Regions from separate parts of the Isoptericola dokdonensis DS-3 genome, predicted to be linked through region 3. Evidence: riboswitches for the same ligand, from Rfam matches in the RefSeq annotation. Region 3 holds a riboswitch; each other region holds the start of a gene.
The links. A riboswitch is a leader RNA that binds a small molecule or an ion and turns the genes downstream of it on or off. The one in region 3 is predicted to bind cyclic di-AMP.

Region 1 (3,200 bases), 1.1 Mb from region 3:
ACCTCGTAGCCGTCGGGCAGGTCGAAGAGCTCGGCGAGGCCCGTGCGCACGCGCCGCACGACGTCCTTGACCGGTGCCTGCCGGTGCGACGTGCCGAGCACCGGGCGGGCCGGGTCGCCCGCGGCGACGAGCGCGTCGACCTGACCGACCCGGACCTTGGACGGGCCGGAGCCGAACCGGCCGTCCGAGGGCAGCAGCGACGCGGGGATGTGCAGGGTCATGTCGGCTCCGGGGCTCGCGGTGTGTGGCCAGCGCCGCCCGCTGCCGGGCACGGCGAGCAGGGCGGGTGCGAATAGACTAGGCCCGGGCCTCAAGACGGGAGTGGACGTGACCGACCTGATCGACACCACCGAGATGTATCTCAAGACGATCTACGAGCTCGGCGAGGAGGGCATCCCGCCGCTGCGCGCCCGGATCGCGGAGCGTCTCGGGCACTCGGGCCCGACCGTCTCCCAGACGGTCGCGCGCATGGAGCGCGACGGCCTCGTGATCGTCACGGGCGACCGCCACCTCGAGCTCACCGACGCGGGCCAGGCGAAGGCCACCCGCGTCATGCGCAAGCACCGTCTCGCGGAGCGGCTGCTGACGGACGTCATCAAGCTCGACTGGGAGCACGTCCACAACGAGGCGTGCCGCTGGGAGCACGTCATGAGCGACCTCGTGGAGCGTCGCCTCGTCACGCTCCTGGACCACCCGCACCACGACCCGTACGGCAACCCGATCCCCGGGCTGTCCGAGCTGGGGGAGCAGTACGAGGAGGTGCCGTTCCTGGACGGCGTCCAGTCGCTGCCGTCGTACCTGGCGAACCGGCCCGACGGCGGCACCATCGTGCTGCAGCGCATCGCCGAGCCCGTCCAGGTCGACGACGAGTTCCTCGCCCGGCTGGCGGGCGTCGGGCTGCTGCCCGGCGTGCGGATCACCGCGCAGCGCTCCGGCGACGACTACGTGGTGCAGGCCGTGGAGGGCGACGAGGCCCTCGAGCTGCCCGACGACCTGGCGAAGCACCTCTTCGTCGCCCGGGCCTGAACGCCCCGGTCGGCCGGGGACGGACCCGGTCGAACCGGGCGTGACCGGAACGTGACATCGCTGGCCGGTTCCGGTACGGTCGGACTCGCTCGCCCGGGGTGTCCTGGGCGGGTGCCGGGTCGGACGCCGAGTCCTGCCACCGTCCCGGTTCCCACGGACGACCGTATGGCAGGAGCGGGGGACCCATTCCGGGCATCGGAGACGGTGTCCTCGGGGTGAAGCCGGTCAGGGCGCGAGTCCTGGACGGCCGGGTGATTTCTCCCACCCGAACCCGACAGCTGACCTCGTAGGCGACCGGAGAGGTAGACCATGACTGCTCGCACCACGAGTGGCAAGCATCGTGCCGCACGCCGTCCGCTGATGGCCGCGCCGACCGCCGCTGCCGCCGGCCGCCGTGCCGCCGTCGTGGCCACCGCCGGTGGCCTCCTGATCTCGACCATCGGTGGCGCCACCGCTGCGCACGCCGCGCCGGTCGACGCGGACGCCGCGAAGAAGCTCAGCACCGTCGACCTGGGTGCGCTGACCGACCAGGCCCGCCAGGCCCTGGAGTCCGCGCCGGTCGTGACGGTCGCCGCCGAGGCGAAGATCGACGTCGAGAAGGTCACGCCGAAGGTCGTCAAGAAGGTCGAGATCAAGGCCGCTCCGGAGCCGGAGCCCGTCGTCGAGCGCACCGTGGCGCCGTCGCGGTCCTCCGAGCGCACCGACCTCTCGGCGTCCACCGAGGCGCCGGCGGAGACCTCCTCGGCCCCGGCGTCCGCCGTCGGGTCGTCCGTCATCTCCGTCGCGTCGCGCTACGTGGGCGTCCCGTACGTGTCGGGCGGCTCCACCCCGTCGGGCTTCGACTGCTCCGGCTTCACGCAGTACGTCTTCGCGCAGGTCGGCGTCTCGCTCCCGCGGTCGTCCTCGGACCAGCGCTACGCCGGCACGGTCGTGTCCCGCGCCGACGCCCAGCCGGGCGACCTCATCTGGACGCCGGGCCACATCGCGATCTACGCGGGCGGCAACACGCAGATCGACGCCCCCCGCCCGGGCAAGACGATCCAGTTCCGCAGCATCTGGCAGTCCAACCCGACGTTCATCCGCGTCGGCTGAGTCGGCCAGCTCCGCTCGCCGAAGGGCCCGGTCCGCACCCGTGCGGACCGGGCCCTTCACCGTCCCTCCGGGCGCGGCGTGGACGCCGCTCCGGGCGCGCCGCGACGCCTCGTCGGCCGTGCCGCAGAGGCCGCGCACCGGCCGGATCCAGGGCCCGGGAGATCGTCGGTCACGAAGCCGTGATCGAAACGTGACATCGGGTCGCCGATCGGATACCGTTCATCCGTCGGTGGAGCACTCCTCCGACTCTCGACCGGACGCCGAGTCCTGCCACCGGTCGGGGAGACGGAACCCATGGCAGGAGCGGGGGACCCAATTCTGGGCATCGGAGACGGTGTCCTCGGGGTGAAGCCGGTCAGGGCGCGAGCCCTGGACGGCCGGGTGATTTCTCCCACCCGAACCCGACAGCTGACCTCGTAGGCGACGGGAGAGGAAAACTGTTGAACGCACGCACCACCACGCGCGGACGGCACCGCGCCGCACGCCGGCCCCTCATGGCTGCTCCTGCCGGTGCCGCCGGTCGACGGGTCGCCGTCGCCGCCGCTGCCGGTGGCCTCCTGGTCTCGACCATCGGTGGCGCCACCGCTGCGCACGCCGCCCCGGTCGACGCGGACGCCGCGAAGAAGCTCAGCACCGTCGACCTGGGTGCGCTGACCGACCAGGCCCGCCAGGCCCTGGAGTCCGCGCCGGTCGTGACGGTCGCCGCCGAGGCGAAGATCGACGTCGAGAAGGTCACGCCGAAGGCCGTCAAGAAGGTTGAGATCAAGGCCGCCCCGGAGCCGGAGCCCGTCATCGAGCGCACCGTGGCCCCGTCGCGGTCGTCCGAGCGCACCGACATCTCCTCGTCCTCGTCCACCGCGACCGAGACCGAGTCCGAGACCTCGACGCCCGTCGCCTCCAACGGCTCGCGGGGCTCGCAGGCCGTCTCCATCGCCGCGCGGTATATCGGCGTCCCGTACGTCGTCGGCGGCTCCTCGCCGTCCGGCTTCGACTGCTCGGGTCTGGTCACCTACGTGTACGCCCAGCTCGGCGTCTCGCTGCCGCACTCGTCCAGCGCGATCCGCAGCGCGAGCAACGTGTCC
Region 2 (3,200 bases), 320 kb from region 3:
ATCGTGGTTAAGGAACTCGGCAAAATGCCCCCGTAACTTCGGGAGAAGGGGGGCCTGATCCGTCAACACCCTAGCGGTGGGACGCGGTGAGGGCCGCAGAGACCAGGGAGAAGCGACTGTTTACTAAAAACACAGGTCCGTGCTAAGTCGCAAGACGATGTATACGGACTGACGCCTGCCCGGTGCTGGAAGGTTAAGAGGACGGGTCAGCTTCGGCGAAGCCCAGAATTTAAGCCCCAGTAAACGGCGGTGGTAACTATAACCATCCTAAGGTAGCGAAATTCCTTGTCGGGTAAGTTCCGACCTGCACGAATGGCGTAACGACTTCTCCGCTGTCTCAACCGCGAACTCGGCGAAATTGCACTACGAGTAAAGATGCTCGTTACGCGCAGCAGGACGGAAAGACCCCGGGACCTTTACTATAGCTTGGTATTGGTGTTCGGTGCGGTTTGTGTAGGATAGGTGGGAGACTATGAAACCCGCGCGCCAGCGCGAGTGGAGTCGCCGTTGAAATACCACTCTGACCGCATCGACCATCTAACCTCGGTCCGTGATCCGGACCAGGGACAGTGCCTGGTGGGTAGTTTAACTGGGGCGGTTGCCTCCCAAAATGTAACGGAGGCGCTCAAAGGTTCCCTCAGCCTGGTTGGCAATCAGGTGTCGAGTGCAAGTGCACAAGGGAGCTTGACTGTGAGACCGACAGGTCGAGCAGGGACGAAAGTCGGAACTAGTGATCCGGCGGTGGCTTGTGGAAGCGCCGTCGCTCAACGGATAAAAGGTACCCCGGGGATAACAGGCTGATCTTCCCCAAGAGTCCATATCGACGGGATGGTTTGGCACCTCGATGTCGGCTCGTCGCATCCTGGGGCTGGAGTAGGTCCCAAGGGTTGGGCTGTTCGCCCATTAAAGCGGCACGCGAGCTGGGTTTAGAACGTCGTGAGACAGTTCGGTCCCTATCCGCTGCGCGCGCAGGAAACTTGAGAAGGGCTGTCCCTAGTACGAGAGGACCGGGACGGACGAACCTCTGGTATGCCAGTTGTTCCGCCAGGAGCACCGCTGGTTCGCTACGTTCGGAAGGGATAACCGCTGAAAGCATCTAAGCGGGAAGCCTGCTTCAAGATGAGGTTTCCAACAGAACTATTCTGTGAAGGCACCCAGCTAGACCACTGGGTAGATAGGCCGGAAGTGGAAGACAGGACCAAAGACTGTCGCAGCTGACCGGTACTAATCAGCCAACAACTTCACACACACTCCTTGCATGCACGCGTCCACTGTGCGGTTCCCGAGAAACGGGCACCACCCACACCACCCCCTCAGACCAAGGGGACCGGTGTGGAACCCGAACAACTCGACAACGTTACGGCGGTCACAGCGTAGGGGAAACGCCCGGTCCCATCCCGAACCCGGAAGCTCAGCCCTACAGCGCCGATGGTACTGCCCTGGAGACGGGGTGGGAGAGTAGGACGCCGCCGGACACCCTTCACAAACAGGCCCCCCAACCACCAGGTTGGGGGGCCTGCTTGCCTTGCCCGGCGGGCCACCCGAAGACCGACGTTCCTGCAGGTCAGGAGCTCTCGTGATCTGTTCGTGACATTTCCCGCCGGACGGGATAGTGTCCAGTGACCCCTCGGGCACGAGGGGCATCCGGGCGGGCGCCGAGCCCTGTCGCCGCTCCGGATCTCCGACGTACGAACGACAGGGGCGGGGGAACCACTTCCGGACACTGCGGTGTCCTCGGGGTGAAGTCGTGCGGGATTCGTCCCGCCGGCCGGGTCAGTCTCCGACCCGAACCCGACAGCTAACTTCGTGGGCGCCAGGAGATACTGCATGCCGATCCGTTCTTGCGGGCGCCTTCTGACGCCCCGCCTGTCCGACGCCACCGCGAGCATCCCGTCGTCGGCTTCGCACCACCGCCCCTCCTGCGCCGTCCCGATGCGCCGCCTGCCCTCGGCAGGCGCTCGGTGACCCGGGCGACGTCGCCGATCGACGCCCGCCCGCCCGCGTCGTCAGGTGCCGCTCCTGTCACCACCGCGCCCATGACGCGCGCCGAGATGGCGCGCAGCCGAGGTCGGCACTTCGCCGAGCCGGCTCGACGTCGCCGGCGCCCGGGGCCGACCTGGTCCTCCCTCGCCCCGACGAGCTGGCGCCTGAGCGTCGGCGTCGGCCTGGCGGTGACGATGGCCACCACGACGGGGCTTGCCGCCGCCTCCGGCACGCCGGTCCCGCTGCTCAGCAGCGCTCCCGACGGTTCGGAGCCCGTCGTCGACACCGCGGGCACCGGGCTGGGCATCGACGTCGCGCACGCCGCGACGCTGCTCGCCGACCGTGACCAGCCCGCGTCACGGGGCTCGTCCGCCACCCGTGGCGAGATCGGCGCCCGTGACGCCTCCGCGTCACGCAACGGCGCGCGAACCGTGCCCGGTGGCGTCGTCGTCGCGGCGGACGCGACGCTGCCCGCGGAGAAGGTGGAGGTGGACGTCGAGTCCGCGCCCGAGCCGCCGGTGCTGCCGGGCTGCGACGGCGTCGCGACCGGCGCCGGCACCAACGGCAACATCTCCCTGAGCGAGATGTGCGTCCTGTGGGACGGCGGGCCGTCGATCCGTGCCGACGCCGCCGTCGCCCTGGCCCGGCTCAACCAGCAGTACCGGGCCGTGTTCGGCGAGGACATGTGCATCACCGACGGTTACCGCAGCTACAGCCAGCAGGTCGCGACCAAGGCGGCCAAGGGATACCTCGCCGCGACGCCCGGCACGTCGAACCACGGCTGGGGCCTCGCCGTCGACCTCTGCCCCGAGACGTACTCGGGCGACCGGTGGTCGTGGCTCGCGGCGCACGGCCCCGCCTACGGCTGGGACAACCCGGACTGGGCGCGCGCCGGCGGTTCGAAGTACGAGCCGTGGCACTGGGAGTTCACCGCGGCGGTCGCCGTGCAGAACGGCTCCTGAGGTCGCAGCCGCCCCGGGACGCAGCAGGTCCCGGGGCGGACGCTCTCATGAAGTCCTCATCTGTTGCTGGCAGGGTGGGGTGGTCCGCCGACGGAAGGATCGCCATGTCCAAGTTCTCGAAGATGCTCAAGGTCGCCCAGCAGGTCGTCGACGCGCAGGGATCGTCGCGGCAGCAGGGTTCCGGTCCGTCGCGGTCCGGCGCGAGCTCGGGATCGTCCCTGCGGTCGACGATCGAGAACGCCGTCGCGTCGTTCG
Region 3 (3,200 bases):
GGACGTGGAGACGTCCTTCGGCGGCCAGCCGCTGTTCGGCAAGGAGGGCGTGGACCCGGCGCTGGAGGCGCGGGCGCTGGGGGCGACGTGCGGCGGCGTGCGCGTGTGGTCGCTGTACGTGCCGCACGGCCGCACCCTGACGGACCCGCACTACGCGTACAAGCTCGAGTGGCTGGCGGCGCTGCGGGCCCGGGCGCAGGAGTGGGTGGCGGCGGAGCCGGACCTGCCGCTGGGGCTGCTGGGCGACTGGAACGTGATCCCGCGCGACACGGACGTGTGGGACGTGTCCGCGTTCGAGGGGCACACGCACGTGTCGGCCCCGGAGCGGGAGGCGTTCGAGGCGTTCGCCGCGTCCGGGTTCACGGAGGTCACCCGCGAGCACCTGCCGGCGGAGCGCACGTACACCTACTGGGACTACCAGCAGCTCGCGTTCCCCCGCGACAAGGGGCTGCGGATCGACTTCGCGTACGCGTCGAAGGCGCTCGCGGCCCGGGTCACGGGGGTGACGATCGACCGCGACGAGCGCCGCGGCAAGGGGGCGAGCGACCACGTGCCGGTGGTGCTCGACGTGGCGGCGGGGCCGGGTCCCCGGTAGCGGTCCGCCCGGATAGGTTGTGGCCATGACCGAGCGCCCCGACGAGCCGAGCTTCGCCTCCCCGGGTCCGGCGGTCCCGGCCGGGACCGGCCCCGTTCCCGCACCGATCACGGGCGGCCCGGACGGCGCCCGCGTCGTGCCCGACGTCGTCGCGCACCCGGACCCGGCGGTGCACGGCGGCCGCTGGGGCGCGCCAGGTGGTCCGACGGCGGCGGAGCGGGCGGCTGCCCGACGGCGGGCCCGCTGGTGGGTCGCGGGGGTGCTGACCGCCGTGGTGCTGGTCGTGGGGGTCGCCGCGGGGGTCTCGTGGCTGGTGTCGAGCGCCCGCGAGCGGGCCTGGGAGCCCGTGTCCGCCGACGTGACCGCGCCGGCACGGGTCAACGCGGTGCAGCTGGTCCTCGGGTCGTGCCTGGCGACGGTGCCGGAGTCGTCCCCGGTCACGACGGTCGACGTGGTGCCGTGCGACGACGAGCACCGTGCGCAGGTGGTGGGCCGCACGGACTCGGCCCCCGAGGCCGTGTGGCCGGGCGAGGACGTCCTGGCTCGCACGGCGGCACGGTCGTGCACGGCCGACCTGCTGGGGCCGCAGGCACGGGGAACCGTCCCGGCGGACCTGACGTTCTCGGTGTGGACGCCGACGGCGGAGTCGTGGGCGGACGGGGACCGGGCGGGACTGTGCCTCGCGACGTCCGCGACGCCGTTGCCGGGCGACCTGCTCGAGTGATCGGGTGTGACCCGGGCGACATTGGGGGCAGGTCGGGGCCGCGGGCGCCACGCGAGTTGTGAAGGTGCCGCGCTGACCTGCACGGACGGCCCCCGTCGGCGGACGACCCGGCCGGCGGCGATCCGGCATTCCGGGCAAAACGACCGCCCTTTCGCCCGCGTCCGTCCGCCCGGGACGGACATGCCGGACCTGCGGCTTTTCGCCCTCCGGACGAGTTCCTTCACATCTTCTCCAGGAAAGCATCCACGACTCGCCGTTATCTGATTGTGACCTCGCGGTCCACGCTGGCTAGCGTGCCCGGGTCGCACCGCGTCCCTGCGTGGCGATGCACCGATCCGCAAGCCGAGTGCTGCCGGCGGACGGTCGCCTGACAAACCTTCACGGCAGCAGCGGGAGAACCACATCCGGGCGACCTCACGGTCGCCCTCGGGGTGAAGCCGTCCCTGGACGGCAGGCCAACACTTCTCGGCCTAATCCGACAGCTCATCTCGCAGGCTGGAGAGGTAGACGATGACCCACGCCCTCACCGGCGCGCGCCCGCACGCCGCCACCGACAGCCATCGCCGTTTTCGCCGTGCAGCGTTCGCGATGTCGCTGACCGCCGCCCTCGCCGGCGGCACCCTCGTCGCCGGTGCGCAGTCCGCCTCCGCGGCCCCCGCCGGCGCCAACGCCACGAACGTGCAGGCCCTCGGCGGCACCGTGGTGACCGCCAAGAAGCCCACCCCCCGCGTCTCGATCACGGTCTCCCGCAAGACCGGGACCAAGGGCAAGGCCAAGACGCGCCCCGTCTACACCGTCAAGGCCACCCGCGCCGGCGACGGTGTCAAGGGCCGCGCCAAGGTCTTCATCGACGGCAAGAAGGTCGCCGTCAAGAAGCTCAACGCCAACGGCGTCGCCCGCTTCCGCCCGACGTGGGGCAAGTACGACGTCGGCCGCAACAAGATCCGCATCGTCGCCGACGCCGCAGCCTCCACCGGGCTGGCGGACGTCACCAAGCACCGCACCGTGAAGGTCAAGGCCAAGAAGACCTCCGGCGCCAAGGTCGTCTCCGTCGCGCACCGCTACATCGGCTCGCGCTACGTGTACGGCGGCTCCAGCCCCCGCGGCTTCGACTGCTCCGGCTTCACGTCGTACGTGTACAAGAAGGCGACCGGCAAGAACCTGCCGCGCTCGTCGTCGGCGCAGCGCAGCGTGGGCCACCGCGTCTCGCGCTCCGCCGCGCGCCCCGGCGACATCGTCTACACGCCGGGCCACGTCGCCATCTACGCCGGCAAGGGCAAGGTCATCGAGGCCGGCAACCCGCGCACCGGCGTCGTCAAGCGCAGCATGTGGCAGGACAACCCGACGTTCATCCGCGTCTGACGGCTCCGCCACGAACGGGCGGCAGGCCGCACCCCCCGGGTGCGCCTGCCGCCCGTTCGTCGTCGCAGGCTCCGGCGCTCCGGACGCCCCCGGCGGTCAGGGCGCGGCGACGTCGCCGACGACGGCGTCCCCCAGCTTCGCCGGCACGTCGTTGCCGGTCGCGACGTCCCCGTCGAGCACGGCCGCGGCGTCGGCGAGGAAGTACCCGGCCCCGCCGTTGTCACGGGCGACGTTGCCCGCGAACAGGAGCGCCCCCCGGTTACCGCCGTCGGTGAACCCGTGGTGCCCGTTGCCCCACGCCACGTTGCCGACCAGGACGTGGGCCACCGCCGGCGGGTCGTCGCCGCCGCCGAGCGTGAAGCCGCCGCCGTTGCCCTGCCAGCCGGCGATCCCCCACCGGTCGAACCCGTTGCCGTACGACTCGTTGTCCCGCAGGGTCACCGCACTGCCGAAGTCCCCGAGGTCGACGCCGTCGTCCGCGTTCTCGAAGAACCGGTTCCGCATCACGACGTTCCCCTC

Region 1: linked by a shared signal. The riboswitch ahead of I598_RS15380 (C40 family peptidase) and the one ahead of I598_RS10345 (C40 family peptidase) in region 3 are both predicted to bind cyclic di-AMP.
Region 2: linked by a shared signal. The riboswitch ahead of I598_RS11855 (M15 family metallopeptidase) and the one ahead of I598_RS10345 (C40 family peptidase) in region 3 are both predicted to bind cyclic di-AMP.

What each region holds. Positions count from the first base shown of each region.
Region 1 is NZ_CP014209.1:3,356,983-3,360,182, forward strand. Features, by position in the region: gene serC (phosphoserine transaminase) at 1-221, opposite strand, end outside; gene I598_RS15375 (metal-dependent transcriptional regulator) at 328-1,026, shown strand; cyclic di-AMP (ydaO/yuaA leader) riboswitch at 1,159-1,333, shown strand; gene I598_RS15380 (C40 family peptidase) at 1,336-2,118, shown strand; cyclic di-AMP (ydaO/yuaA leader) riboswitch at 2,371-2,555, shown strand; gene I598_RS15385 (C40 family peptidase) at 2,559-3,200, shown strand, end outside.
Region 2 is NZ_CP014209.1:2,540,122-2,543,321, reverse strand. Features, by position in the region: rRNA gene I598_RS11865 (23S ribosomal RNA) at 1-1,248, shown strand, start outside; rRNA gene rrf (5S ribosomal RNA) at 1,359-1,475, shown strand; cyclic di-AMP (ydaO/yuaA leader) riboswitch at 1,673-1,827, shown strand; gene I598_RS11855 (M15 family metallopeptidase) at 2,037-2,945, shown strand; gene I598_RS11850 (hypothetical protein) at 3,050-3,200, shown strand, end outside.
Region 3 is NZ_CP014209.1:2,218,491-2,221,690, forward strand. Features, by position in the region: gene I598_RS10335 (exodeoxyribonuclease III) at 1-595, shown strand, start outside; gene I598_RS10340 (septum formation family protein) at 621-1,319, shown strand; cyclic di-AMP (ydaO/yuaA leader) riboswitch at 1,683-1,831, shown strand; gene I598_RS10345 (C40 family peptidase) at 1,830-2,681, shown strand; gene I598_RS10350 (right-handed parallel beta-helix repeat-containing protein) at 2,778-3,200, opposite strand, start outside.